4 regions of the Bacillus sp. WC2507 genome follow, and region 1 is predicted to be linked to each of the others. Evidence: predicted binding sites of a transcription regulator. Region 1 holds the regulator's gene; each other region holds the start of a gene.

What was found. The regulator Rex, encoded in region 1, represses fermentation and respiration genes when NADH is low (regulators of the CRP and FNR family bind a similar motif). The targets are predictions, from matches to a motif close to TTGTGAAATATTTCACAA.
Region 2: the regulator Rex is predicted to act here: its motif matches at 3,989-4,006, upstream of nirB (NADPH-nitrite reductase large subunit).
Region 3: the regulator Rex is predicted to act here: its motif matches at 3,775-3,792, upstream of pflB (formate C-acetyltransferase).
Region 4: the regulator Rex is predicted to act here: its motif matches at 5,102-5,119, upstream of ACUN28_RS04620 (L-lactate dehydrogenase).

What each region holds. Positions count from the first base shown of each region.
Region 1 covers NZ_JBQXPN010000001.1:12,861-20,420, reverse strand. The annotation lists gene ACUN28_RS00105 (ABC-F family ATP-binding cassette domain-containing protein) at 1-1,383, opposite strand, end outside; gene ACUN28_RS00100 (redox-sensing transcriptional repressor Rex) at 1,571-2,200, shown strand; gene ACUN28_RS00095 (YdiK family protein) at 2,233-2,421, opposite strand; gene ACUN28_RS00090 (CPBP family intramembrane glutamic endopeptidase) at 2,418-3,167, opposite strand; gene groES (co-chaperone GroES) at 3,569-3,853, shown strand; gene groL (chaperonin GroEL) at 3,892-5,529, shown strand; gene ACUN28_RS00075 (AHH domain-containing protein) at 5,771-6,082, shown strand; gene ACUN28_RS00070 (imm11 family protein) at 6,235-6,807, shown strand; gene ACUN28_RS00065 (SMI1/KNR4 family protein) at 7,100-7,555, shown strand.
Region 2 covers NZ_JBQXPN010000001.1:3,549,549-3,557,108, forward strand. The annotation lists gene ACUN28_RS18785 (esterase/lipase family protein) at 1-202, opposite strand, end outside; gene ACUN28_RS18790 (hypothetical protein) at 485-694, opposite strand; gene exsG (exosporium protein ExsG) at 910-1,062, opposite strand; gene ACUN28_RS18800 (excalibur calcium-binding domain-containing protein) at 1,271-2,140, shown strand; gene ACUN28_RS18805 (hypothetical protein) at 2,264-2,833, opposite strand; gene ric (iron-sulfur cluster repair di-iron protein) at 3,105-3,812, shown strand; gene nirB (NADPH-nitrite reductase large subunit) at 4,023-6,428, shown strand; gene nirD (nitrite reductase small subunit NirD) at 6,444-6,761, shown strand; gene ACUN28_RS18825 (uroporphyrin-III C-methyltransferase) at 6,820-7,560, shown strand, end outside.
Region 3 covers NZ_JBQXPN010000001.1:5,131,518-5,139,077, forward strand. The annotation lists gene ACUN28_RS27000 (diglucosyl diacylglycerol synthase) at 1-201, opposite strand, end outside; gene pflA (pyruvate formate-lyase-activating protein) at 614-1,345, opposite strand; gene pflB (formate C-acetyltransferase) at 1,415-3,664, opposite strand; gene ACUN28_RS27015 (glycosyltransferase family 2 protein) at 4,004-5,551, opposite strand; gene ACUN28_RS27020 (NAD-dependent epimerase/dehydratase family protein) at 5,544-6,509, opposite strand; gene ACUN28_RS27025 (nucleotide sugar dehydrogenase) at 6,506-7,560, opposite strand, start outside.
Region 4 covers NZ_JBQXPN010000001.1:849,970-857,529, reverse strand. The annotation lists gene ACUN28_RS04625 (S8 family serine peptidase) at 1-3,871, shown strand, start outside; gene ACUN28_RS04620 (L-lactate dehydrogenase) at 4,042-4,986, opposite strand; partial or broken gene ACUN28_RS04615 (RNA polymerase sigma factor) at 5,276-5,626, opposite strand; gene ACUN28_RS04610 (nucleoside 2-deoxyribosyltransferase) at 5,900-6,310, shown strand; tRNA gene ACUN28_RS04605 (tRNA-Glu) at 6,658-6,729, opposite strand; tRNA gene ACUN28_RS04600 (tRNA-Ser) at 6,735-6,825, opposite strand; tRNA gene ACUN28_RS04595 (tRNA-Asn) at 6,833-6,907, opposite strand; tRNA gene ACUN28_RS04590 (tRNA-Ile) at 6,915-6,991, opposite strand; tRNA gene ACUN28_RS04585 (tRNA-Gly) at 7,002-7,072, opposite strand; tRNA gene ACUN28_RS04580 (tRNA-Lys) at 7,086-7,161, opposite strand; tRNA gene ACUN28_RS04575 (tRNA-Thr) at 7,172-7,247, opposite strand; tRNA gene ACUN28_RS04570 (tRNA-Phe) at 7,262-7,337, opposite strand; tRNA gene ACUN28_RS04565 (tRNA-Asp) at 7,351-7,426, opposite strand; tRNA gene ACUN28_RS04560 (tRNA-Met) at 7,430-7,506, opposite strand; tRNA gene ACUN28_RS04555 (tRNA-Ser) at 7,534-7,560, opposite strand, start outside.

The sequences.
Region 1 (7,560 bases):
AAGTTTTGCAAGAGCTAATCGAGCTTTTTGTCCACCACTAAGAGAAGATACGGGCTTTAATACATCATCTCCTGTGAATAAGAAGTTACCTAGTATCGTGCGAATTTCTTTTTCAGGCTGCAATGGATATTCATCCCATAATTCATTTAAAACTCGCTTAGAAGATGTTAAGTTAGCTTGTTCTTGATCATAATAGCCAACAGAGACATTGGATCCGAAAGAAACATCACCATTTAGTAGAGGTAACTTATTCACAAGTGATTTTAACAATGTGGATTTCCCGATTCCGTTCGGTCCAACTAAAGCAACACTATCCCCGCGAGTTAAGCGCATTGTTACATGTTCAATAATCGGATCCTCATCATAGCCGATGGTTGCATCCTTTACTTGTAAAACATCATTTCCGCTTTGTTTTTCAATATCGAAGTGGAAGGATGCTGACTTAGAATCACCTAATGGTCTTGTTAATAATTCCATTCGGTCTAATTGTTTACGACGGCTTTGCGCACGTTTTGTCGTAGATGCACGAGCTATATTTTTTTGAACGAAGTCCTCAAGCTTAGCAATTTCATCCTGTTGCTTTTCATAACGTTTCATTTCTTGCTCGTATAGCGCTGATTTTAAATCTAAATATTTACTGTAGTTACCAACAAATCGTCTGCTCTCTTTATTCGAAATTTCATATACTTGTGTAACGAGTTTATCTAAGAAATAACGGTCATGGGAAACGATTAGTATTGCGCCAGGATAGCCTTGTAAATATTGTTCAAGCCATGTTAATGTTTCGATATCTAAATGGTTTGTAGGCTCGTCCAAAATAAGTAAGTCCGGTTTCGTTAATAATAATTTACCGAGAGCCAATCGAGTTTTTTGTCCACCGCTTAATGTAGAAATCGTCGTCTGATGCGTTTCAACTGGGAAGCCAAGCCCGCTTAAAATCGAACGAATATCTGCTTCGTACTGATAGCCACCTTGATCTTTATAATCTAATTGTAATTGATCGTAATCAGCTAATAATCTTTCATATATAGCCTCGTTTGAAAAGTTTTCTTCTTTTCCCATCTCTTGCTCTAGCCTTCGAAGTTTTGTCTCCATTTGCTGCAAGTGTGTAAAGACGGTTAACATTTCATCCCAAATTGTTAAAGATGTTTCTAACCCGGTATTTTGAGCTAAATATCCGATGGAGACATCTTTCGGTTTTATAATTTCGCCACCATCATGGGATAGCTCACCAGCTATTATTTTTAATAATGTAGATTTTCCGGCTCCATTTCGTCCGACTAATGCGATACGATCTTTCGTTTGAACTTCCAATTTTATGTTTGCAAGAATCGTTTCTGCACCGTATAATTTCGAAAGCGCGTTTACTTGTAATAAAATCAATGTTTTCACCTCAAATAATTTCTTAACTTTGCCATGTTTATATTTCTCAATCATACTAAAAATAGTGTATAGTTTAAAATAAAGAGAGAATACTTCTTTTCTTTATTATACAGGGAAATTCATGAGTGCTAAACTTCTGTATTTGATTCAAGCATATGAATAAAGATAGGAAGAGAGGAGAGGTTATATGGATCAGCACAAAATTCCACAGGCCACTGCCAAACGATTGCCTCTATACTATCGATTTATCCAAAACTTATCTCTTTCTGGTAAGCAACGTGTTTCATCAGCCGAATTGAGCGAAGCGGTAAAGGTTGATTCCGCAACGATTCGAAGAGATTTTTCATATTTTGGAGCGTTAGGGAAAAAGGGTTATGGATATAACGTAAATTATTTATTATCATTTTTCCGTGAAACACTCGACCAAGATGATATAACACGTGTAGCACTTATTGGAGTAGGTAATTTAGGGACCGCTTTCTTACATTATAATTTCACGAAAAACAATAATACAAAAATTGAAATGGCGTTTGACGTTAGTGAAGAGAAAGTCGGAACAGAAATCGGGGGCATTCCTGTATATCATTTAGATGAATTAGAAGAACGTTTATCAACTGATATACAAGTGGCAATATTAACAGTACCCGCTACAGTAGCACAATCTGTAGCAGATAGATTGGCGGAAACGAACGTGCATGGTATTTTAAATTTCACACCAGCGCGCTTAAATGTGTCAGACAATATAAGAATTCATCATATTGATTTAGCAGTAGAATTACAAACACTTGTTTACTTTTTGAAGAATTATCCACAATAAAACGCAGAGGAAGCGACCTCTGCGTTTTATTATTATTTTTTCTTTGTGAATTTAACTAAGATAAGGCGAAGTGCCAAATTAAAATCAATTGTTGCCATAACTGCAAATAGTATTGTCCACATATTCCAGATTGTATCTGTTACGTTCGTAATGGCGAAGCGTGTAAAGATACATCCAAGAAGGAAGTACAATGCAGCCATGAATAATGGCGAGTTTCTCATACTAAAAATCCTCCGATAAAGCCTTGCATTTTTTCAGCTTCTTTAATCATTTCTTGAATTTGTTCATTACTCACTAAAACTTGAGCAATTGCAACTAATGTATTCATTGCAACATGGGCTGCAATTGGAACGATAATGCGCTTCGTTTTTACATATAAAAAGGCGAATACGAGCCCCATAGCAGTGTATACCAATAAGTGAGTAAAATCAAAATGAATTGCTGCGAATACGAGAGAACTAATGATAGCAGCAATAAAGAAATTAAACTTCTTATACAGTGTACCAAATAAAATTTTTCTAAATACGATTTCTTCCAAAATAGGTCCTATTATAGATATAACGATAAGGAACCAAGGTGTCGTTCTTGCGATATCCATAAGTCTCGCTGTATTTTCAGATCCAGGTTTAATACCTAATACATACATTTCGATCATACCGGCAATACTTTGCGAGAAAAATGCTAAGAAGAATCCGATAAAAATCCAACCAATCGTAGCTGGAACAGTAGAGCGCTTTGTATCTAAATGTCTGTCGCGAATATCAGCTTTAAGTAACCAAAGTACGATACATAATGCAATAAAGAAGCTAATGATTGCCCAGTGTCCAGTTATGAGTTGAAATTTCTCTTCTCTAGTAAATCCCCTGTTATCATAAAGTCCAGTTTTCAGCAGAAGTGGTAATCCAGCAATGGATGATAACTGCATTAAAATGTATGTAACGATAACCCACCAATATTGTTTTTTCAAATGGTTTAACCATCCTTTCTAACTCTAGTGTATGAGATAAGGTAGGATAACATGTAAGTATGCTACCTACGATATAAACCTCACTTAAATTATGTTTTTTTCGTAAATCCTTATTTGAAATGATAATAGAAGACAGGAGAAAGTTGTGTGTATAGCGAAAACAACTTAGGGTGTCCTTTCATATTGTAACATACGAGTAGTGGAAACAACGATTCATATAGTAAAGGTAGAAGAAGAGGGACTCTATATAGAAAAGTGTATAGCTTAATTTGCGAAAAAATTATGATTTTTTTACTTGCAAAAGAAATTGAGATTATTTATTATTATAAGTGTGTTAGCACTCGGGTGAGTTGAGTGCTAATAAATAAAATTTACATAACAAAATGAGGAGGTTATTGTTCATGCTAAAGCCATTAGGTGATCGCGTTGTAATTGAGCTTGTTCAAGCAGAAGAAAAAACAGCAAGTGGTATTGTATTACCAGACACTGCAAAAGAAAAACCACAAGAGGGTAAAGTTATTGCAGTAGGTACTGGTCGAGTGCTTGAAAATGGTGAGCGTGTTGCTTTAGAGGTAGCAGCAGGTGATCTTATCATCTTCTCAAAATATGCAGGTACTGAAGTGAAATACGAAGGTACAGACTACTTGATTTTACGTGAAAGTGACATTTTAGCAGTTATCGGTTAATTATATAAATCTTAAAAAATCCAAGGGGGTCAATTATTATGGCAAAAGATATTAAATTTAGTGAAGAAGCACGTCGTTCGATGCTTCGCGGTGTCGACACTCTTGCAAACGCAGTAAAAGTAACGCTTGGACCAAAAGGTCGTAACGTTGTACTTGAGAAAAAATTTGGTTCACCACTTATTACAAATGATGGTGTAACAATCGCAAAAGAAATCGAATTAGAAGATGCATTCGAAAACATGGGTGCAAAATTAGTAGCAGAAGTTGCTAGCAAAACAAATGATGTAGCTGGTGACGGAACAACAACTGCAACTGTATTAGCACAAGCTATGATTCGTGAAGGTCTTAAAAACGTAACAGCTGGTGCGAACCCAATGGGTCTTCGTAAAGGTATCGAAAAAGCTGTTACTGCTGCAATTGCAGAATTAAAAGAGATTTCTAAACCAATCGAAGGCAAATCTTCTATCGCACAAGTAGCTGCTATTTCTGCAGCTGACGAAGAAGTAGGTCAATTAATCGCTGAAGCAATGGAGCGCGTTGGTAACGACGGCGTTATTACTTTAGAAGAATCTAAAGGATTTACAACAGAATTAGACGTAGTAGAAGGTATGCAATTTGATCGTGGATATGCATCTCCTTACATGATTACTGATTCTGACAAAATGGAAGCAGTTCTTGATAACCCATACATCTTAATTACTGATAAGAAGATTTCTAACATCCAAGAAATCTTACCAGTATTAGAGCAAGTGGTACAACAAGGTAAACCACTTCTTATCATTGCTGAAGATGTAGAAGGTGAAGCATTAGCTACATTAGTAGTGAACAAACTTCGTGGTACATTCAATGTAGTAGCTGTTAAAGCTCCTGGATTTGGTGACCGTCGTAAAGCAATGCTAGAAGATATCGCAATCTTAACTGGTGGCGAAGTAATCACTGAAGAATTAGGTCGTGACTTAAAATCTGCTACAATTGAATCTTTAGGACGCGCTGGTAAAGTTGTTGTAACGAAAGAAAACACAACTGTAGTTGAAGGTATCGGAAATTCACAACAAATCGAAGCTCGCATCGGTCAAATCCGCGCGCAATTAGAAGAAACTACTTCTGAATTCGATCGTGAAAAATTACAAGAGCGTCTTGCAAAACTTGCAGGTGGCGTAGCAGTAATTAAAGTAGGTGCAGCAACTGAAACTGAGTTAAAAGAGCGCAAACTTCGCATTGAAGATGCACTTAACTCAACTCGTGCAGCAGTAGAAGAAGGTATCGTTGCAGGTGGTGGTACTTCACTTATGAACGTATACACGAAAGTAGCTTCTATCGTAGCTGAAGGCGACGAAGCAACAGGTATCAACATCGTACTTCGTGCATTAGAAGAGCCAGTTCGTCAAATCGCAATCAACGCTGGTCTAGAAGGATCTGTAGTTGTAGAGCGTCTAAAAGGCGAAAAAGTAGGCGTTGGTTTCAACGCAGCTACTGGCGAGTGGGTTAACATGCTTGAAACTGGTATCGTAGATCCAGCTAAAGTAACTCGCTCTGCACTTCAAAACGCAGCATCTGTTGCAGCTATGTTCTTAACAACTGAAGCTGTAGTTGCTGACAAGCCAGAACCAGCTGGTGCTGCTGGAATGCCTGACATGGGCGGCATGGGCATGGGCGGTATGGGCGGAATGATGTAATAAGCATCACTCTGTGAAGCTGTGCAATGTATAAATAAATAATTAGAAGGCTACTTCCTTGGTAAAAGGAGGTAGTCTTTTTTGTGTTGTTAAATTTTGCATACCAAGAATTTCTGGAAGACCGTAAGTTTAGGAATACAACGGAGGTAAATATTCAAAATTATAAGGTTCTCTTAGGTGGTTTTATTGATTACTGTCACGATAATGACATTTTGAATGTTGAAGAAGTAGAATTAAGGATGTGCAGGAACTAATAAAAGAGTATGCGGATAAAGTTCTGGATAGAGTAGATGTAAAAAATGATTATCACGATTCGTATACAGCATCTAAAGTATTACGTGAAGAACTTAAGGATGCAGCGCATCATCTAACGCCTTGGAACGACAGTAGGGCAGAAAAGGCACAAAAAATATTAAAGGAATTTAGGATAGACCATGATTCGGCGGCTAACGGAGTATTTTTATCTTATAAAGTGAATGAATACGTGGTTACTGAAGTCTTACACATAGGCAATCATAGTTCAGAGTACATACTTGAAGTAGAGAGGGTATGAAGTCTTATTAAGAAACGAGGCGGTACCCAGGAAGATATTGTTGAATCTTTACATGATATAAGAGAACGTTTATTGAATGGTGAATTAAAATTAAATAAATCGAAGAAAGAGTAATCTTATTTATACTAGAAAAATAGCAAAGGAGAGTAAAAATGAAAATTTGGGAATTAAAGAGTTCATTTGATGACTATGAATCCTTTCAGCTATTGAATTTAGAAGGAGATTCTAAAAAATATTTTGAAGGAAAAATTGACTCGGCAGCAAAAGCATCTGATTCATGGGGAGAAATACGTATTAAATGTGTAGAAGAAGGAAATCAAAGTGATTCCCCTCATTTTTGGGGAGAAGTTGGTACACCAATGGTTAGTGAGAAAGCTAAAAAATTCTTAGAATCTATGCTGGGTGATAATGTAGAATTTCTTCCCCTAATTCATGATATGACGGGCGAAGTCTATTATATAATTAACGTTTTAAATGCAATAGATGCTATTGATTATGAAAAAGCTATACTAAAGAAATTACGCTCTGGTTTAGTAATAGACTTCAAAAAATACGCATTCTTATCTAATATGGTTAAGAACCAAACAATATTTAAAGTTTACTTAAATGAAATATTACATATTCCTTCTGTTTTTGTATCAGATGAGTTGAGAAGTGCAGTTTTAGAAAGTGATTTAAAAGGTTTTGAATTTGTAGAGGTATGGGATTCAAAAGTGGACATGTAAAAGAAAGTCCTAAAATAACTGATAGAAGTTGAAATAATGGTTTGCATTAACTAGACACTTATAAGATGGAGATAGTGTAGATATAACTTGGTCTATACCCAAATATAATACCTATACTAAAAGTGAATAAATACTCTTAGTAAGAAGTTTTTTAGCAGAAACTTATCAGACGGTACTTATCTAGAATTTGATAAACCATCTGGCACAGTAATGAAAACATATAATGATTTCATTACAATGCTTGAGGAAGCATTGAAAAAGAGTCCTTCTTTAATACGGAGGTATTAACGCTATGTTTAACTTTTTGAAAAAACATATTGTAGCAGACGAAAGTATTAAATCTAATCAAACCCCTATTTTTTACCCTTTGCCAAAAGAAGAGATAGCAGAAGCAGGGGATTTGTTAAAAATACAGTTCCCTAAAGAACTAAAACATTTCTTTGAGGAAATTGGTTATGGATTTTTAAGTACCAATAGAAATTTAATCAATAGATTTATGGACCCGATTTCAGTTGCAGATTTTCGTTTAAGACAGGATATTTATGAACATAATCCAAACTTGGATGATACAGATGATGAAGAATCATTGGTATTTTTCGAAATTACGGAAATTAGTTTTTTAACAATTAAATTTAAAGAGGAAAATGAATTAGGCCAATGTCCTATTTACTCTGAGGATGAGAAAATAGCGGATTCTTTAGAAGAATTTTTAATTAAAATGGACGAAAACCCTGACTATTATATTTAATCTTA
Region 2 (7,560 bases), 3.5 Mb from region 1:
ACACTGTCTTTCCATACCAACTATCAGCATTCCCATTCCGTCCTTGCACAAAGAGAATTGGAGGCTTATTCCCATCGTAATTAGCAGGTTTTTGACCTAAAAACCATTCTCCAGGTGTAAATACTTCTTTATCTGGAAATCCCGTTTTAATCTCTTTTACTTCTTCCGCTTCTATCTTCGTACTAACAGTCATTGGAGCCATAATAAAAAATGCAAGAAGTAATACCATACACCTTTGCAAAATCCTCATTAACATTCCCCCTTTTTTTTGAAAGGAAGCACTATTTTCACTCTAGTTATTTATTTCTGACTTATTTTGCAAGTGAAACAAATAATAACTGTCCTTTCTTATGAAACGTTATTCTCTCAACACTTATTCATTCCTTTTCCTATTCAGCTCATTAAAAATTTCTCAATATATTTCTAGATAAAAAAGCTGCGTATAAAAGGTCTTTATCCTAACCTTTTATACGCAGCTTCTTTATTATAAATCAATAATATACTCATCATCATATTTATCGTATTGGAGCCCTGACCCTATTTTTGATTCCGTAACTTGATCTCTTAAAAACGGTGCAGCATCCATTTTGCTAGTTGCAATTTCAATTCCATATTTTTTCGTTAAATGAGCCAACTCTATTAAAAACCACTCTCTTCGTAATGTAACTGGAATATCAAATGTTCTTCTTTTCATATATAAAAGCACCTCTTTAATTTCATAACTTAATGAACATCACTACATGCACGTGTGAAAACTACCTTTCATCACTAACATCCAATGAAACATTATAGTATATGCATGTCCATTTTAAACGTGCTATTACAAAACATATTTTAGTTTACATAATCATATTATGTAAGAGTAGAAGAGAAAGGTATATCCCTTCCCTTCTACTCTAGAAACTTAAATTAAGAACATCTTGGTACACCTAAAGCTAAGAATAAACCTGCTACTCCCGCAGTAATCGGTACTTTTAACGTAATAACATCGTCTACTTTCGTTACTAAAAAGAAAGCATTACCTTCTTGTAATATACAAGTTACCAATAATTGAAATTCCATTTAACCCCCCTCCTTTCAATCGATATATTATACTTTATGAATTTTCTTTAAAAATGTAATAGGGAATATATCTATTTTTCCTTATATACGAAATAAATGTTTATAAGTCTATTAAAAATACTAATTTTCTAAATTTATATAAATCGTGTAATATCCAATAAGTTCCTATATAATCAATAGTGAAAATCTTACAAATGGAGGTATAAAAATGGCGATTTTGAGTAATATTGGTGCAGCTTTATTTTTTATTGCTTTTATTCTTTTAATACTATGTATCATTTCATTCTTTAAGAAAAATGGAAAAGCAAAACAATATGGTCGTCCTACTGTTATTCTTTTTATGATTTCAATTCTCTTAATAGGAATGGGCACTACAAAATCTGAACACCCAGTCATCGATTTTTTTGCTACTTTAAGTTTAATTTTATTTATTTTTTTCCTTGTTCTAGCAATCTTATCCGTAATTAAAAAGACAGGTGTAGCAAAAAAACAATTTATTATCACTGCTATTTTATTTGTCATTTTTGTTGCATTATCAAGTATTTCAGCTCCTTCTTCTGAAAAGACGACAGCAACAAATAAACAAGTCGCTTCTAATAATGCAGAGAAAAAAGATGATAAAAAGAAAGAAGCGGACGAGAAAACTCAAAAGCAAGAGGATGAGAAGCGTCTAGCCGATGAACAAGCTCGTAAGCAAGAGGATGAAAAACGCCAAGCCGAAGAGCAAAAACGTCTAGCTGATGAACAAGCTCGTAAACAACAAGAAGAACAAAAACGTCTAGCTGATGAACAGGCTCGTAAACAACAAGAGGAGCAAAAACGTCTAGCTGATGAACAAGCTCGTAAACAACAAGAAGAGCAAAAACGTCAGGCTGATGAACAGGCTCGTAAACAACAAGAGGAACAGAAAAAAGCACAGCAAGCTCAAACACAACCTGCTGCAGGAAATACTAGTAATGCATATTACAAAAACTGTGATGCAGTTAGAGCTGCTGGGAAAGCTCCGTTATATAAAGATCAACCAGGGTATAGCCGTAAACTAGACAAAGATGGCGATGGAGTCGCATGTGAAAAATAGCAATAAAAAAGAAGCTTCTAGTAAGCTTCTTTTTACTATTACGTATAGAATCTTATTACTCTTCCATTCTCGGAAGCCCTATATCAATTCAAATTGGTATCTTATTTTTTTATACTTGTAACATTAATCATTAACTGGGTCAATACTCCAATTAATGATTTCAATATTTTTCACCTCCACTTTTCCTTTGACAAGAAGATGTGGAATTAGGTGAAACATCCCGAATTTTCTACCCTTTTCATATTCCTCTCTGTAATATTCTTTTGTACAGATATTTAAATACTTTAATTCTCTATATTCATTAAAGTTGATGAGTTCTATTTCATATTCTTTTAATTCTCTAATTGGTCCACCCCAATTCTGCTTTGAGTACTTGTATATTGCCATACACTCACCATTCAGTGCGCTAATAGGAATTTTATAAAACAGTTTATTTGTATGAATGTTTACTCCTATTTCCAGTAGTACTTTATAAATCTCATAAGGATGCATTGGTAAAAAATGCACGACATCATTCCATAAACATTCAAGTTTTGGTATTTTACGTGTTAATAAGTTCTCTCTTTGAGGATGATCTTTATATTTTTGTATATACTCACCATATAAATTTGGATATAACCTTTTCAATTCATTTAATGGGATTAAATATTCTCCTTTTAATTCTTTTGGTACCATATGATAAACATATTCCATAAAAACCTCCTATAAAATATAAAATTCATACAAAAAAATCTTAGATTAATAGAAAATATATTTATAAACCATCTATATCATAATAATGCATTGTGGATAATTTTCGACTCAAAAAATCCTTCGCCATCAGTTCTATAATGTCCTCTGATAAATAACACTACTATTATTCTCAAAACTGACACATTATAAGTGATTTCAATCACCACATTGTTTTTCATCTATCTCTATTCTTAACTTAGATATTAAATTTAAACTTTATGGAGGCATTCATATGAAACATACATTTACTGAAACTTCAATTGTTGGTGAGATTGTTACACAATTTCCGAAAGCTAGTGATTTTTTCAAGTCATATAGAATAGATTTTTGTTGTGGTGGTGATAAGCCACTTATTGATGCAATTCATGAAAGAAATTTATCGGCTTCCGAAGTAATTACAGAGTTAAATACGCTTTATCATAATACGAAACAATTAAATGAATCTGAAATTGATTGGAAAAGTGCTTCTTATCGTGAATTGATTGATTATGTAATTAATAAGCATCATCGTTATTTAAATGAAGAGTTACCACAGTTAAGTCCATATGTGACGAAAGTATTACGCGTTCATGGAGCAAATCATCCTCATTTAGCTCAAATTCATAAGCTGTTTCATGAACTTAAAATGGAATTAGAACAGCATTTAATTAAAGAAGAAACAGAAGATTTTCCATTAATTTTAGAATTTGAACACAATCCAACTGATGAAAACTATGCAAAGTTACGTAAAGTAGTAGATGAACTAGAAAATGAGCACAATCATGCCGGAAATATTATAAAAGAACTTCGTAAAGTGACAAATGACTTTACTCCTCCAGAGGGCGCTTGCGGCACTTATCGACTTGTTTACCAGCGTCTTGAAGCTCTAGAGTCCGATTTATTTGAGCATATTCATTTAGAAAATAATATTTTATTTCCACGTGCCATTACAAAAGCATAAATAAAAGCAGGACATGAGCATTTCTACTCATGTCCTGCTTTTTCATTACGTGAATAACATCCACACTTCTCCCCTTCACATTAACCCGAATTTTAACAATTTGTGAATCATTATAAAAATGTGATAAATATCACATCTCCCCCTTTTTTGATTTTCTATAATAGAAATATAATCCTTTGTTCAACATTTCACATAAAAGGGGAAATGAAAATGAAAAAACGTTTAATTATGATCGGAAATGGTATGGCTGGCATACGCTGTATGGAAGAAATTTTAAAACATGATAGTGATTCATATGAGATTACTATTTTTGGAGATGAACCGCATCCAAACTACAACCGTATTATGCTCTCTCATGTTTTACAAGGCAAAACAAATATGCAAGATATCATTATGAATGAATACAGTTGGTATAAAGAAAACGAAATAACTTTGTATACAAATGAAAGAGTTCAAAGTATTAACCGAGAAGAAAAAATTATTATTACAGAAAAGAATCATACTCTTACATATGACAAGCTCATTATTGCAACTGGTTCTAGTGCTTTTATTTTACCTGTTGAAGGTTCCACACTTCCTGGTGTAACAGGATTTCGAACAATTGAAGATACACAATTTATGATTGATACCGCTAAAGAAAAGAAAAAGGCCGTTGTTATTGGTGGTGGGTTACTTGGTTTAGAAGCCGCAAGAGGTCTTATTGACTTAGGAATGGACGTACATGTTGTTCATTTAATGCCATGCTTAATGGAACAACAACTAGATACGACAGCAGCTTCTCTTCTGCGTGAAGATTTAGAGGCACAAGGTATGAAGTTTCTCATGGAAAAGAAAACTGTAAAGATACTTGGGACAGACCATGTTGAGGGCATTCAATTTGAAGATGGTGAAGTTGTAGACTGTGATTTAATCGTAATGGCTGTCGGAATACGCCCGAATACGCAAATAGCAAAAGATGCTGGTTTACTTGTAAATCGCGGCATTGTAGTCAATGACTATATGCTAACAAATGATGAATCCATTTATGCAGTTGGCGAATGTGCGGAACATAATGGTATCGCATATGGACTTGTTGCTCCTCTTTATGACCAAGGTGCAATATTAGCTAAGCATATAACAAATTTACAAACTGATGGATATATGGGCAGTATCGTCGGTACGCAATTAAAAGTTGCAGGTTGTGATTTATTCTCTGCTGGACAAATTTATGAAGATGATCAAACAAAAGCAATATCAATCTTTGATGAATGTAAACGTTCCTATAAGAAAGTATTAATTCGCGACAATAAAGTCGTCGGTATCGTTTTATATGGTGACACAGCTGATGGTACACGCCTCTTTAGCATGTTAAAGAAAGAAGAAGATATACAAGAATATACAACCGCTTCCCTTCTTCACAAAGCTGGTGAAGAAAGTGAACTTGACGTTGCTACAATGAGTGCGGATGACACGATTTGTGGATGTAATGGTGTTACGAAAGGTACAATCGTTCATGCCATTTTAGAGCAAGAGTTAACTACTTTTGAAGAAGTTAAAGGCTGCACGAAAGCCGCAGGATCTTGTGGTAAATGTCGTCCGCTTGTGGAACAAGTTTTATCTCATACACTCGGAGATGCTTTTGATGCTTCTGCGCAGTCTGCTGGTATGTGCGGATGTACAACTTTATCACGTGATGAAGTCGTAGCGGCCATTCACGAGAAAGGTTTAAAATCTCCAAAAGAAGTACGAAATGTGCTTGGTTTTGTACATGAAGACGGTTGTTCGAAATGTCGTCCTGCTTTGAACTATTATTTACGTATGGCGATTCCAGAAGAATATACAGACGATAAATCATCTCGTTTCGTTAATGAAAGAATGAACGGTAACATCCAGCACGATGGTACTTTCTCTGTTATTCCACGTATGTACGGTGGCGTTACAACAGCGGATGATTTAATGAAAATTGCTGAAGTTGCGAAAAAGTACGATGTTCCTCTTGTGAAAATTACAGGTGCGAGCCGCATTGGCTTATATGGTGTTAAGAAACAAGATTTACCTAACGTATGGGCTGACTTACATATGACTTCGGGATATGCATATTCAAAATCGCTTCGTAATGTAAAATCATGTGTTGGTTCTCGCTTCTGCCGTTTCGGTACGAAAGATTCATTAGGACTTGGTATGCTCCTTGAACAATCATTAGAAATGGTAGATACACCTCATAAAATGAAGATGGGTGTAACGGGTTGTCCGCGTAACTGTGCGGAAGTACTGACGAAAGATTTTGGCGTTGTATGTGTCGAAAATGGATACCAACTTTATATTGGCGGAAATGGTGGTACAGAAGTACGCGAGGCTGATTTTGTAATGATCGTCCCTACTGAAGATGATGTCCTTCGCATCGCCACAGCTTATATGCAATATTATCGTGAAACTGGTATTTACGGAGAGCGTACTGCCTACTGGACAGAACGTTTAAGCTTCGATCATATTAAAGAAATACTACAAGATGCAAGTATGGTTACTAGGCTAAATGAACGTTTCCAAACAGCTCGTAGCACATATACGGAAGCTTGGGGACAAGCACTAGAAACGAAGTCATTAAAAGCGATGTATGAAGTAGAAACTGTGAACTAAGGAGCTGTGACCTATATGATACAAACGAAAGAAAAAATAAAAGTTATGTGTGCAGAAGACCTTCCTATTCAAATCGGTAAAGAAGTGCAAATGAAAGGTATGTCTATCGCCCTATTTCGCCTTTCAAATGGTGATATTCGAGCTGTAGAAAATCGTTGTCCTCATAAAAACGGACCGTTAGCAGAAGGAATTGTATCTGGGGAATTCGTCTTTTGTCCACTGCATGATTGGAAAATCTCATTAATTACAGGTGAAGTTCAAAAACCTGATGACGGCTGTATCCAAACATACGAAGTAGAAGTTATTGATAGTGACATTTATATATACATGTAATTTACGAAAGGAAGCCTCCTCTGGCTTCCTTTTAAATAAAAATAGATGAGGTGCGATTATGAACGGATATGTATATTTAGTTGGTGCAGGACCAGGTGATGAAGGGCTTATTACAAAGAAAGCGATAGATTGTTTAAAGCGTGCAGATATCGTTTTATATGACCGTTTATTAAACCCTTTCTTTCTTAGTTATACAAAAGAAACATGTGAACTTATTTATTGCGGAAAAATGCCAAAGAATCATATTATGCGACAAGAAATGATTAACGCCCACCTCCTTCAATTTGCGAAAGAAGGAAAAATCGTTGTCCGATTAAAAGGCGGAGATCCATCTATTTTTGGCCGTGTTGGTGAAGAAGCAGAAACTTTAGCAGCAGCGAACATTCCATATGAAATTGTACCAGGTATTACATCTAGCATCGCCGCTAGTAGTTATGCAGGTATCCCCCTCACCCACCGTAACTACAGTAATAGCGTCACTTTACTAACTGGGCATGCAAAAGGTCCTTTAACCGATCATGGAACATATAATGCATCCCACAATAGTGACACAATCGCCTACTACATGGGTATAAAAAACTTACCTACAATTTGTGAAAACTTACTACAAGTAGGAAAAAAAGAAGATACGCCCGTAGCAGTCATTGAATGGGGTACAACTGGAAAGCAGCGCGTTGTCACAGGTACTCTAGCAACCATTGTTCATAACGTCAAAACCGAAAATATTTCTAACCCTTCCATGACGATTGTTGGTGATGTCGTTTCCTTGCGTAACCAAATCGCTTGGAAAGAACGTAAA
Region 3 (7,560 bases), 5.1 Mb from region 1:
TTCTTTTCCGATTGTATAACTTTTTAAATATAAATATTTTGTAATATCGGTTATAACTGGATGTGATTCTCCGAACAAATCGCATACAATTACATCTTTAATTCCTTTTTGGCGAAATGTTTGTTCTAATGTTTTCGCTACTTGCACATGACCATTACCGTAATGTGCAGTTAATATTAAAACCTTGGGGTTTTTTATCAAACAAATCCACTCCTAGCTTATTGTTTCTCCATATTGCATATACGACAATAGGAAAAACATTTTCCTTAAAAATTACATAAACAGATTCTAATACTTCTCTTTCAGCTATGTACCTGTCGTGGATATGCAAAGCATATAAGATTGACCCCTTAATCCTATCTGTGCTCATATCTTTACATTATACTTTCCTATAAGAGCTTTCGCAATAACTTACAAATGTTCTCTATTCCATGATACTCACTCTTTTACTTCTTAATTCTTTTTACTATTTTGATTTCCCTTTACAATTATGTAAATTTCTCCACTTATTCCTTACAAAAATATGGATATTCTGTTTTCAGTATACTCTTTTATATATATATACTCTAGGTTTTATTGTAAAGAAAGCAAAAAGCCTAATCCAATATTTGGATTAGACTACTTGTAAAATATGTCTTGCTTGTTCTACATTTTTTTCAGTAGGTGGTTCTACATTCACAAGTGGGTACTTATGCCCAAGTGCCTCCCATTTATATACACCAAGCTTATGGTATGGTAGCACTTCAACTTTCTGAACATTAGACAGACTTTGAATAAAGCTAGATAGTTTTTGTAGATCCTCTTCATTATCCGTAACACCAGGAACTAATACGTGTCGTACCCAAATCGGTTTATTTTTATCCGATAAATAACGAGCAAATTGTAAAATATGTTCATTGGGTTTCCCTGTTAATTTACGGTGTTTCTTTGAATCAATATGTTTCAAATCCAATAAAACTAAATCTGTGTAATCCATTAAAATATCTAGCTTATTTTGGAATTCTGGTTCTTCAGAATAACAACCACCCGAAGAATCAATTGTTGTATGAATTCCAGCTTCTTTACATTTCTTAAATAATTCAATTAAGAAATCTAGCTGTAATAATGGTTCCCCACCACTAACTGTTATACCGCCTCCGGAAGCTTCAATAAAAGGAAGGTAACATGTCACATCCTGCATTACTTCTTCGACTGTTATTTCTTTTCCTTTACCGATCTCCCACGTATCAGCATTATGACAATATTGACAACGTAATAAACACCCTTGTGTAAATATGACATAACGAATTCCTGGGCCATCAACAGTACCACAAGACTCTACAGAATGAATTCTTCCTTTTACCATGTTACTTCCTCCTTTATTGAAACAGCCTCCCTCTGCTATTTATAAAATGCAGAGGGACACCTTTTTCACTTACATGCTTTCATGCATTGTACGGTTAATTACATCAATTTGTTGTTCACGAGTTAATTTAATAAAGTTTACAGCGTAACCAGATACGCGAATTGTTAATTGTGGATATTTTTCAGGATGTTCCATTGCATCCATTAATGTTTCACGGTTAAATACGTTAATATTTAAGTGATGGCCTTCTTTTACTGCATAACCATCAAGCATTGATACTAAGTTACGTACTTGTACATCATCTTCTTTACCAAGTGCTTTTGGAATAATAGAGAATGTATTAGAAATACCATCTTGTGCATCTTCATATGGTAATTTAGCTACAGATAATAATGAAGCTAATGCACCTTTTGTATCACGTCCATGCATAGGGTTCGCACCTGGTGCAAATGGTTCTCCAGTACGGCGACCATCTGGAGTGTTACCAGTTTTCTTACCGTATACAACGTTAGATGTGATTGTTAAGATTGACATTGTATGAACAGAATTTCTGTATGTTTTATGTTTACGAAGTTTATTCATAAATGTTTTCACAAGATTTACAGCGATTTCATCTACACGATCATCATTGTTACCGTATTTAGGGAAATCTCCTTCGATTTCAAAATCAACTGCAATACCGTTTTCATCGCGAATTGGTTTTACTTTTGCGTGTTTAATTGCACTTAAAGAGTCTGCTACTACAGATAGACCCGCGATACCTGTTGCCATTGTACGAAGAACATTTGTATCATGAAGTGCCATTTCAATACGTTCATAGCTATATTTATCGTGCATGTAGTGAATAACATTTAATGTGTTTAAGTATAGACCCGCTAACCATTCCATTGTCATATCAAACTTATGCATAACTTCTTCATAATCTAATACTTCAGAAGTAATCGGTGCGTACTCAGGACCAACTTGTGCTTTAGATTTTTCATCTTTACCACCATTAATCGCATATAGTAATGCTTTTGCTAAGTTTGCACGTGCGCCGAAGAACTGCATTTGTTTACCAATTCTCATTGCAGATACACAACAAGCAATTCCGTAGTCATCGCCGTAGTCAGCACGCATAATGTCATCATTTTCATATTGAATTGCTGATGTTTTAATAGACATTTTCGCACAGTAGTTTTTAAAGTTCTGTGGTAATTGTTTTGACCAAAGAACTGTTAAGTTTGGTTCTGGAGCTGGTCCTAAATTATCTAATGTATGCAAGAAACGGAATGAGTTCTTTGTTACTAAAGGACGACCATCTAATGCCATACCACCGATAGATTCAGTTACCCAAGTTGGGTCACCAGAGAATAATTCATTATAATCAGGTGTTCTTGCAAATTTCACAAGACGTAATTTCATAATAAAGTGATCTACAATTTCTTGTACTTCTTCTTCTGTTAAAGTACCATTTGCTAAATCTCTTTCAATATAAATATCTAAGAATGTAGAAGTACGTCCAAGACTCATTGCAGCTCCGTTTTGCTCTTTAATTGCTGCCAGATATGCGAAGTATAACCATTGGAATGCTTCTTGTGCATTTGTTGCTGGCTTAGAAATATCAAAGCCATGAGAAGCAGCCATTTGTTTTAATTCTTGAAGTGCACGCATTTGCTCAGATAACTCTTCACGTAAACGCATTGTATCTTCGCTCATCACACCGCCAGTTAAATCTAAATCAGCTTTTTTCGCTTCAATTAAATGATCAATACCATATAACGCTACGCGGCGATAGTCACCGATAATACGCCCACGTCCGTATGCATCTGGAAGACCAGTAATAACGCCTGATTTACGTGCATTTCTCATTTCTGGTGTGTATGCATCGAACACGCCTTGGTTATGAGTTTTTCTCCAATCTCTAAAAATACGACTAAGTTCTTTATCCATTTCGTATCCATAAGATTCACAAGCTTGTTCCGCCATACGAATACCACCATATGGTTGTAAAGAACGTTTAAATGGTTTTTCAGTTTGGAAACCGACTACTTTTTCAATATCTTTATTTAAATATCCTGGTTCATGTGATGTAATAGAAGAAACAATTTTTGTATCCATATCAAGAACGCCACCGTTTTCACGTTCTTTCGTTGTTAAATCCATTACTTGATCCCAAAGTTGCTTCGTTGCTTCAGTTGCTCCCGCTAAGAAAGATTCGTCTCCTTCGAAAACGTTTACATTATTTAAAATGAAATCGCGAACATCAATCTCTGCTTTCCATTTTTCACCTTTAAAGTTTTCCCATGCATTTTTAACATTTTCTAATACTTGAGTCATCCTAATCTCCTCCATTTTTGATTAGTACAGGACTAAGATTTTTTATATAACAGCTTACACACTTAGAATACTACTTTTTTGCGAAAGTGAACGAAATAGTTGTGACATGTTTGTGAAATGTTGAGCAAACTACTATATACATAGTATTAACTTCACTTAAAAGTCTTTATAATTAACCCTTTCCTTAATTGTATTTTTTTGGTATCCTTATATACGAGTCCTATTTTGTAATAGAAGAACAATACCCATTGTAGAGCTGTAATACTCTTATCTCCTAATCTGTTATAGTTTTTATAACAGAACAAAAAAGTGTACATATGTTGTACACTTTTTTTGTTACTACTCTAAAACATCTCTTTTTCTATTCCCATCATAGAATCCACCACGACTGCCTTCTAATACAATTAATTGCTCCAATCCTTCTATATGATCACCTATAATTCGCAAGACAGCTGGAGGATGGCCTATTTTCGCAAAATGTTCACTGGGACGAATGCGGTTCATCTTATCGACCTCTACACGACTTACACATGCAATTTCGAATCCTGACAGAATAGCTTTCACTTGTGCTACACAAGGTGACAGTAAAGATCTATACCCGATTTCTTTCAAACACTTACGGCTAAACGCATTCGGTACAGCGATAAGAGAGCCTACTCCTAGATCTTTTCTATCACAAGCTAAATTTAATGCATATTTAAATGCAGTTACAAGATGAAGCGGTACTCTTAAATCTAAATAATGATTTAGATCATTTAATGCGACATCCATTCCATCTGCAATAGCTTTTGCGAAAGGATATAATTCCCTAGCCGGAATAACAAAGTCACCGTCTATAAACAACATAATATCCCCTTTTGCAAAATAAGTTCCAAGTGAACGCCCCACATCGTTTCCAAGTGCTTCTTTATATACAATTGTTGTTGCTCCCTTGTCTTTTGCAATCGTTGCTGTTTTATCAGACGAACCATTTACAACAACGATAATTTCAAAAGCTTCAATTTTGCGAAGCTCTTCTATAACGTTTCCAATTGTTTTCTCTTCATCTTGTACAGGAATAATGACCGATAATTGCTTTCCTTTATACAACTTAGATGTAACGCCCCATCCTTGATAAAAATCTTTGAAACTTAAAGTATGATAGACACACTCTCTTTTCCTATTTCCGTCATCATACCCTCCGCGCTCATCACTGCCTACTATCCGCTCCGCTACTGCTTCTATATGATCACCTATCATCCGTTTTTCAGATGGGGAAAGACCCGTGCCATACGCAGCGTGCTCGGTCGGACGAAATTTATTCGGGGTAATAACGTCAATTGCACAATGACGACTAATTCTCCATTTGCTTTGTACTAGGCGTAAATGAGCCACAATAGGATTAACAAAACATTCATATCCAATGCTTTGAACAACTTCTTTCGTCAACGCATGAGGTACAGATAATAAAGAATCAATTTTTAACTCTTCACACTCTAACATTGCATTTAATATTTGGCGCCATACTGTCACGGAGTGCGGTTTTTGTTTCTTTAAAAATAATGCGTCCAAATTATTTAAAACGATGTCGGCCTGATCATGTAAAATTGGATTCAGGAATAATTGTAATTTTGAAGTTTGAATAGCAAAATCTCCATCTATAAATAGTAATACATCACCTATCGCGTGTTTTGCACCAACCGCACGGCCAACATCGTTACCAAGTGAATCCTTATACCGGATTACCTTACATCCTAAACGCTCAGCGATCGCTTCTGTATTATCGTTACAACCGTTTGCTACTACAATAATCTCTACTGGATTTAATCCTTTTACCGATTGAATAACGTCTGAAATCGTATCCGCTTCATTACATACAGGTATAATAATTGATAGCGACTTAGCCATTGTTTTCTTCACGAAACCATTTAATAGTTTCTTTCAATCCTTGTTCCCACGTTACTATCGTTTCAAACTGCACAAGTTCTTTTAATTTCGTTACATCTGGTCTTCTATTTGGAATTTCTTCAAAACCATGTGGGTATACCTCTTCGAAAGGAACTTGGACAATCTTTGAAGAAGATTTCGTTAACTTTTTAATTACTTCTGCTACTTGTTTTATACTCTTTTCATTCTCAGAACCTATATTAATAATCTCACCATTTACCTTCTCATCCATCGCTCGAATCGTTGCCTCTACCGCATCACTTACATACGTAAAGCAACGTGTCTGCTTTCCATCTCCATATACGAGAATGTCTTCTCCTTGCAGTGCCGCACTGATAAATCGTGGGATTACCCCTGCATACGGACCATCTTTCGCTCTTGGGCCATAAATATTAAAATAACGAACAATCGTTACCGGTAAACCTTCTAATGCGTAGCCTAAACATAATGTTTCTTCTAACGTTTTACAAACTGCATAACTCCAACGTATTTTAGAAGTTGCCCCGTATAATCGATCCCCCTCTTCAGAGAAGGGTGGCTTTGCCTTACCATATACTTCTGAAGTAGACGCAAAGACTACTTTCTTCTTTCCTTTTAGCGCTGCTTGTAAAATGTTTCTCGTTCCATCAAAATTCGTTTCAATAAGCTCTATACTCTTTTCCATTGTCGTTTTCACACCTAAAATTGCTGCTAAATGAAACACTACATCATGTTGATTTACTAATTCATAAATAGAATTTTTATCTAAAACGCTTATTGGAATAACCCGAATTTCTTTCATTAACTCATCATGATATTTATTTTTTCCTTTATAGAAGTTATCCACAATCGTGACTTCATTTCCTCTTTTCACCAACTCTTCGGCTAAATGCGATCCAATGAATCCTGCTCCACCTGTAATTAAACATTTCTTACTCATACACTCACCTTCTTTATAATTCCACGTGTATCTATTACTCGCTTCATTCCTTTAAAAAGCTTCCAATCGATATTAGAGTGATCAGTTAAAATTAAAATACAATCCGCTTGTTTCATGACTTGTTCATTCAAAGAAACAGATTGGTACACCTTATCTCCAAATTTTGCAGAAGAAATATATGGATCGTGATATTCGATCTCATATCCTTCTTTTATTAACAATTCAATAATTGGTAAAGCCGGTGATTCTCTCAAATCATTTACATCTTTCTTATATGCAATTCCTACAATTAAAACTGATGCAGGCGATTGCACCATGCCTTTTACTTTCCGGACTATTTTCTCTGGCATTTCTTCATTAATCACATGTGCTGCTTCAATTAATTGACTAATTGTCCCATTCTTTTTTATTCTCCATTGGAAATATAAAGGATCTACTGGAATACAATGTCCCCCTATTCCTGGTCCTGGCCAATATGGGGTAAATCCAAACGGTTTTGTAGATGCAGCTTCAAGCGCCTCATAAAAATCAATTCCTAAACTTTCACATAACATATTTAACTCGTTTACTAACGAAATGTTCACTAAGCGCTGAATATTTTCAAATAGCTTACACATCTCCGCTACTTTTGGAGAGCTAACAGGAACAACTACATCGAAGATCGTGCTATATAAATCCTGTACTTTTTGTTTGCACTTTTCTGTTTGTCCACTAATTACTTTTGGAATCGTTTGAACTGAATATTGACTATTGGCTGGATCAATCCTCTCAGGAGAATATCCAATATAGAAATCTTCTCCTACCTCTTTACCTTCTTGAGAAATAATAGGAATGATAACTTCCTCAAGCGTACCTGGATATGTGGAGCTTTCGAAAATGAAGGTTTGTCCTTTTTGAAGGTTTTGTTGTATATAATGCGAAGCTGAAATGAGGGCACTTAAGTCTGGTTCTCTTTGTTCATTAATTGGAGTTGGGACAGTGACAATAACATAATCACTATTTTGAAAATCAGCAATACCTTGATCCGGTGTATTTACTATTAATTTTTTTT
Region 4 (7,560 bases), 840 kb from region 1:
ATTCCAAAAAGGTCTTAAAAACCTCCGTCAATTCAGTCCATCAGTAAAGTCTGGAAATTTCCAGTCTGTACAAATTAAACGCTCTTATAAACATGCTATAAATGGGGTTGCCCTGACATTACCTGCAAATACAGTTGAAGAATTGTTACGAATCGGTGTTGTAAAACGTATTTGGAAAGATTACGAAGTAAAATTAAATTTACCAAAACAAGCAGAGCAGAAAGCACCTCAAAAACTAACAGATAGCATTCCGCAAATTGGGGTAGATAAGTTACATAGCGAGGGCATTACCGGAAAAGGAATTAAAGTTGGTGTATTAGATACAGGTATTGATTACAATCACCCTGACTTAAAAGATGTGTATAAAGGATACCGTGCAAAAAATGGCGAGGACTCTAGCAAAATAGACCCAAACTCCGTAAAAGGTTGGGACTTTATTAATAACGATGCAGATCCGATGGAGACTACGTATGCAGAATGGCAACAATCTGGCGCTCCTGAATTCGATGATCGTGGCTCTTCCTTCTACACCGCACATGGTACTCACGTAGCAGGTATCGTTTCTGCTCAAAAGAAAAACACATCAGATTCCGCAGTAAAAGGTGTTGCACCTGACATTGAACTGTATAACTATCGTGTACTTGGTCCATACGGAAGCGGAGATAGTTCTGGTATTATTGCTGCAATCGATAAATCTATTTCTGACGGTATGAACGTTATTAATTTATCGTTAGGTGACGATAGTAACAATCCGCTTGATCCAACGTCTATCGCTGTCAATAACGCGATGCTTTCCGGTGTTGTTACAGTCGTTGCTGCTGGGAACTCTGGTCCAAATCCAGCGACACTCGGATCACCAGGTGCTTCTCCCTTTGCGATTACGGTCGGGGCAAGTGATAGTTCTATTTCCTTACCAAAACTATCAGGTCATGCTGGACAAGTACAATTCCCTAACTTAATTTTATTTGGCAAAAACTTCACTGATAAAATAGAAGATTTCAAAGGACAATCTCTCCCTATTGAATCTGTAGGAATCGGTACGCCTGACGAATTTAGTAAAAAAGATGTAAAAGGGAAAATCGCTCTCGTTGCACGTGGTACACTCTCATTTGATGAAAAAATCGCGAATGCGAAACAAGCTGGTGCAAAAGCCGTTATTATTTATAACAATGTGGACGGAGAAATTCCTTTCTACGTTGGCGAAAGCACAAAATACATTCCAGCATTCCGCCTAACGAAAGAAGACGGTGAAAAACTAAAAGCTCAAATCGAACAAGGTAACACCTCCTTTACTTTTGGCGAAATTAGTTATATTCAAACAGAAGGCGATCATCTTGCAGACTTTAGCTCACGAGGCCCTGTTACATCAAATGATGATATTAAACCTGATATTACAGCACCTGGTGTTGCTGTACTTTCAACAGTGCCTGAATATATTAACGATCCACAAGAAGGCGAAAACTATGACGTTTCCTATGAGCGTATGCAAGGAACATCTATGGCATCCCCTCATATCGCTGGCGTTGCTGCTCTTATTTTACAAGAACACCCAGAATACTCTCCATTCGATGTAAAGGCGTCTCTTATGAACACGGCTGATGATTTAAAAGAAAAATATTCTGTATATGAAGTTGGAGCTGGGCGAGTAGATGCATACAACGCTGTTCATACAGAAACAAGCTTTAAAGTATTAGATACGACAAAAACTGTTGTAAATGATGAAGTAATTGAAGTACCCGAAGAAACTGGATCTATTGCATTCGGTAAGTTTTATCAAAAAGACGGTGAAGCTCTTGAACAAAAACGAAATATAAAAGTGGAAAACCATAATAAACAAGAGAAGAAAGAATTTAAAACAGAAATTTCTTATATACCGGCTTCTTCTACTATTAACGATGCTGTCGCAAACAGTGTAAAAGTCTCTGTTCCAGAAACAATTACTCTTGATGCTGGCAAATCAGATGAAATCGAAGCAAAAATTAATGTCCCAGCCGGTGCAAAGCAAGGCCGATATGAAGGATATATTCATATTACAAATACGAAAAATAAAGAAGAAACGTATCAAATTCCGTTCTCTATTCGTGTATCAGAACCTGGTATTGAAAACGCGATACTATCAAGAAAAGCCATTTCAGCTGATACATCGAAATTTAATCCATACGGTGAATCCTATGTTCACGGGGCATTCCAATTAAATAGCGAACTTGAAACGTTAGATCTTATCGTGAAAGATTCCAAAACAAATAAAGCGCTCGGCTTCATCGGAACATTAAACACGAGTGGACTAAAAACGGATGTGTATTATTACTTAGATTCATTCTTTAACGGAAAAGTATATCCTTTTACAAATGATCCTGCAAAACCAATCGGTGATGAGAAAATCAACTTACCAGAAGGAGACTACACAATTGAGTTTGTCGGCTACGATAAAGCCGGGAAAGCACGTGTGAAAGGTGATTATGTCGTAATTGATAATACACCACCGGAAGTGAAATTAACGGGATTAAAACCTGGTATTTATGAATTAAATGAAGAGAATTATACAGTGGAAGATGGCAAAAAGGCACTATGGATTAAAGGTAATGTATATGATTCAAACGTTGACTACTTAAAAGGAAAAGGCTTAAACATTACGCAAGAAGCGAATGGCGTTATGTACTATGATTATTCCCCATACTTGCATAAGTTTTTACCTATTAATGCAAATGGTGACTTTAAAGTTGGCATTACTCCTGAATCCTTTAAGGTGGAAGGCCCAATGAACACAGGCGTATATATTTTCGATTATGCAACTGCAGGACCTGACTATCCAAACGGTGTAAATAACTATTGGTTTATCCCGCAAGGAGCTCAATATGCGAAAACTAGCTATGATAAAAGAGAAGTATACAAAAATGATGAACTTACTGTAACCCTAAATGCGAAACACGTAAAACAATTCGTTGCTGGGGAATTTAACGTAAAATTTCTAGAGAAGAACTTCAAATTTGCAAATGCGAAATTGAATCCTGCTTTTGAAAAACTCCTTTCTGAAAAAGGGGTAACAGCAAAAGTAAATGAACCGAAACTAGAAGCAGGTTCTGTTACAGTAGGCGGAGCTATCGATGACAAAAACTTCGCTGGATTAGATGGTGATTTCCCATTCATTGATGTAACGTTCAAAGTCGAAAACGATGAGTTTTATGAAGCAAATGCTCAATTAGATTTATCAGTGTTCGCTTACTGGAAACAAGGTGAACCAGAACCAAACAGAATGCGTGTACTTCAAGATCAAACATTCTCAGTTATGTCCTTAAACTCACTAGTAGAAGGAAATATTAAACCTGGTGCATTCTTAAATGAACGTGGATATTTAGATGAAAAATTCGATTATACAAAGCTTGGCGTAAAAGTATATGCAACAGATTCCTACCGTCATAAGTTTGAAGGATCACTAGATAAATATGGATACTTCAAGCTGAATGGACTTCCAGTTAATAAACGCGACTATAACTTATATGTAGAAGTTCCAGGACATTTAACAAGCCGTCTAACAACGAAATTAGGTACTGAAAAAGATGGTAAGCTGCTTGGTCAATATTATTATGCACGCCTTGATGAAAACCTTGCCGGTGATGTAAACGGTGATAAAGTAATTGATATAAAAGATGCTGAAATTATCGCTAGCAACTATGGTAAAAAAGGAGTATCTGTAAAAGACGGAGACCTTAACAAAGATGGTATTGTCGACGAAAAAGATATTCGCTTCGTTGAAAAGAACTTCTTGAAAAAGGGTCCGGATGCATCTAAATCACAAACACCTGCGGAAAAATCAAAAAGCGGTACACTGGCAGATATCTTAAAGAAATTGGGATTAACGCCTAAAAAATAATAATAAAGAGCACTCTACGTAAAGTAGAGTGCTCTTTTCTATAAACGATCCTTATCCAGCAAAAGGGGTATATTGGGGATATACAAGGAAACCGGAAAAGGAATTTATATTAAATTATATGAATTCAGAGGTAGGAAGCAGTGTCCCGCCTCTGAATGATTTATCAATTATTATAGTACTGGTGCCATTGTTTCTTTTAATACTTTTACAGAATGAGCGAATTTCGCTTTTTCATCTTCATTTAGCTCAAGTTCTACGATTTCACGTACACCTTCGCGGTTAATAACAGCTGGAACACCTACGAAAGCATCTTTCTCACCGTATTGTCCTTCAAGGTATGCAGATACAGTTAATACGCTGTTCTCGTTGCTTAAGATTGCTTTAGTTACACGAAGTAGTGACATACCGATTCCGTAGTAAGTTGCACCTTTACGCTCGATGATATGGTAAGCTGCATCACGTACGTTTTCGAAGATTTTGTCTAAGTCTTCTTGTTTGTACTGTTCGTTGTTAGCTAAGATTGTTTCTAGTTTTTGTACACCGATAGTAGCGTGGCTCCATACTGGAAGTTCAGTGTCACCGTGTTCACCAACGATGTAAGCATGTACGTTACGTGGATCTACATCTAAGTAGTCACCTAACATGTAACGGAAACGAGCAGAGTCTAAAGTTGTACCAGAACCGATTACACGCTCTTTTGGTAGACCAGATTCTTTCCAAGTTACGTAAGTTAAAATGTCAACTGGGTTAGTTGCAATTAAGAAGATTCCATCGAATCCGCTATCCATAATACCGCGAACGATTTGTTTAAAGATTTTTGTGTTCTTCTCAACTAAGTCTAAACGAGTTTCACCTGGCTTTTGTGGTAATCCAGCAGTGATAACTACTAAATCTGCATCTTTACAATCTGCATAGCTACCGCTCCAAACTTTTGTTGGTGATGGAGAGAATGGTACTGCATGGCTTAAGTCCATCGCTTCCCCTTCTGCTTTTGCTTCATTAACATCTACTAATACGAATTCTTCAGCTACACCTTGGTTGATCATTGAGTAAGCGTAACTACAACCTACAGCTCCTGTTCCTACTAATACTACACGATTGATACCTTTTTTCATGTTAATTTCCCCTCTCTATTGTTCACATCTATTTTTTATGATTGTTTAAGTAATTAATTAAAATACTAATTTAATGTTGTTTAACTTCTTTACACTCATATTGTAGCACGTATTATTGTGAATTACTTCACAAATTATGACCTATTTGTGAACTTTTTCACATAGAGTGTAAAGTTGATGGAATAGGTGTGGAATCCATTTTAATGGAGGCGTTTTCTTTAGATTGTGAAAGGATTTTTCTTATGTTTTCTTTGGTGATTGAAATTATATCAGCGATTTTCTGAATATATCAAGCGCAACTCACATTTTCTTCTTTCATCTCTAATATGGTTGCTATTTCCTTATATAAAAGTTCATAATTATACTTTAATAAAAGGATATATTTATATATTGGATTCATCTTTCCAAGCATGCTTTGTATTTCTACTTGAAGCTCTTTTCTCAAAAGTGGTTCATCTAATCCTTTTGATCCAATTAATTGAACAGATTCAATCGGGATTTCTTCACTACGCTTTTGCCTTCTTGCTAAATCACGGTGTCTATTAATCGCAACTTGAAATAACCATGTTTTTATATAAGTAATTTTCATATTTGGTACAGACAATAATGCTTTATGTATCGTGTCTTGAACAATGTCTTCTACATCTGCTGGTGTTAGCCCCTCGCCATCAAGTTAAAATTTAATACGATCCCCAGAACCATAAAAATGGACCTCGTTGTTATAAAAGACACAATATTTTTGTTTTGGAAGCATTATAAAATTTTTAACTTTCACAGCATAATTACTTTGTAATTATACCTTTTATTATCTCAAAACCAAAAACTCTTATTAAAACTTGTTTACATACATACAAATCATATAAGTGAATAAAAAATAATTATTTTTATAACCATTAGGGGGGCAAATAAATGAATATATTTAGCCGGGCCATTTTTCAACCCTGAACAAATTGCACTATTAGAAAAATTAGAGATAATTTTATCTAAGAAAGGATTAAATGTATTTTCTCCACGAAAATATATGAGTAAATTTCCCTTTGGATCTTATGAATGGCAATTTCAAAACTTTGTTACTGATGTAAATGCAATTCAACATAGTGATATTACCTTTGCAATATATAATGATCAAGATTCCGGAACAATGTGGGAAGTTGGGTATACTTGGTCACTTAAAAAACCTATTATTATTTTTAATACTAAAGAAAAAGTTGTTAATCTTATGATTACACAATCTTTACATGCATATTTGGATAGCTTTGATAAAGTAATTCAGTATGATTTTAATAAATTACCTCGTATATTTTATGATGGAGCTGTAACGTAATCAAAAAAAGAAAAAAGCTCATGTGAAATTAAACTTATATAATCTTAACGTGGTTTATTTCCAAAATGATGGCGATACCCCATCACCATCAAGCTAATTTTGAGGGCATTATAAAATTCTTAGGTTAATGGGCATATGGTGTTAGCCCTATTTTAAGAAAATACCTATAAATGCTTTTAGAGGTTTTTATAATAATCTTTTCATACTCCATCGCTCTCTCCTTTCTATTAGTTAGACGATTAGAATAGAAAAAAGTATACAAGAAATCTATAAAAAAAAGCAGACGATTCAAAGTCCGCTTTTACACAACAAAAAAGAGATAGCAGATTATGCTATCTCTTTTAGTATGACCCGTACGGGATTCGAACCCGTGTTACCGCCGTGAAAGGGCGGTGTCTTAACCACTTGACCAACGGGCCAGTTCTGGCAGAGAAGAAGGGATTCGAACCCTCGCACCGCGTTCGCGATCTACTCCCTTAGCAGGGGAGCCCCTTGAGCCACTTGGGTACTTCTCTATAAATATGGCTCCGCAGGTAGGACTCGAACCTACGACCGATCGGTTAACAGCCGATAGCTCTACCACTGAGCTACTGCGGAACAATTATGGTGGGCCTAAATGGACTCGAACCATCGACCTCACGCTTATCAGGCGTGCGCTCTAACCAGCTGAGCTATAGGCCCATAATTGAAAAGCGGGTGAAGAGAATCGAACTCTCGACCAGAGCTTGGAAGGCTCTTGTTTTACCACTAAACTACACCCGCATTAAATTATAAATGGTGAGCCATGAAGGATTCGAACCTTCGACCCTCTGATTAAAAGTCAGATGCTCTACCAACTGAGCTAATGGCTCATTTTGAAAGTGGTGCCGACTAGAGGACTTGAACCCCCAACCTACTGATTACAAGTCAGTTGCTCTACCAATTGAGCTAAGTCGGCTTGCGACTTCAAAATGGTGGCTCGGGACGGAATCGAACCGCCGACACGAGGATTTTCAGTCCTCTGCTCTACCGACTGAGCTACCGAGCCTTTATGTAAAAAATGGCGGTCCCGACCGGGGTCGAACCGGCGATCTCCTGCGTGACAGGCAGGCATGTTAACCACTACACCACGGGACCATTTGGTTGCGGGGACAGGATTTGAACCTGCGACCTTCGGGTTATGAGCCCGACGAGCTACCGTGCTGCTCCACCCCGCGATGATAAAATATTTAATTTAGAAAAAATGGAGGAGGTAGAGGGATTCGAACCCC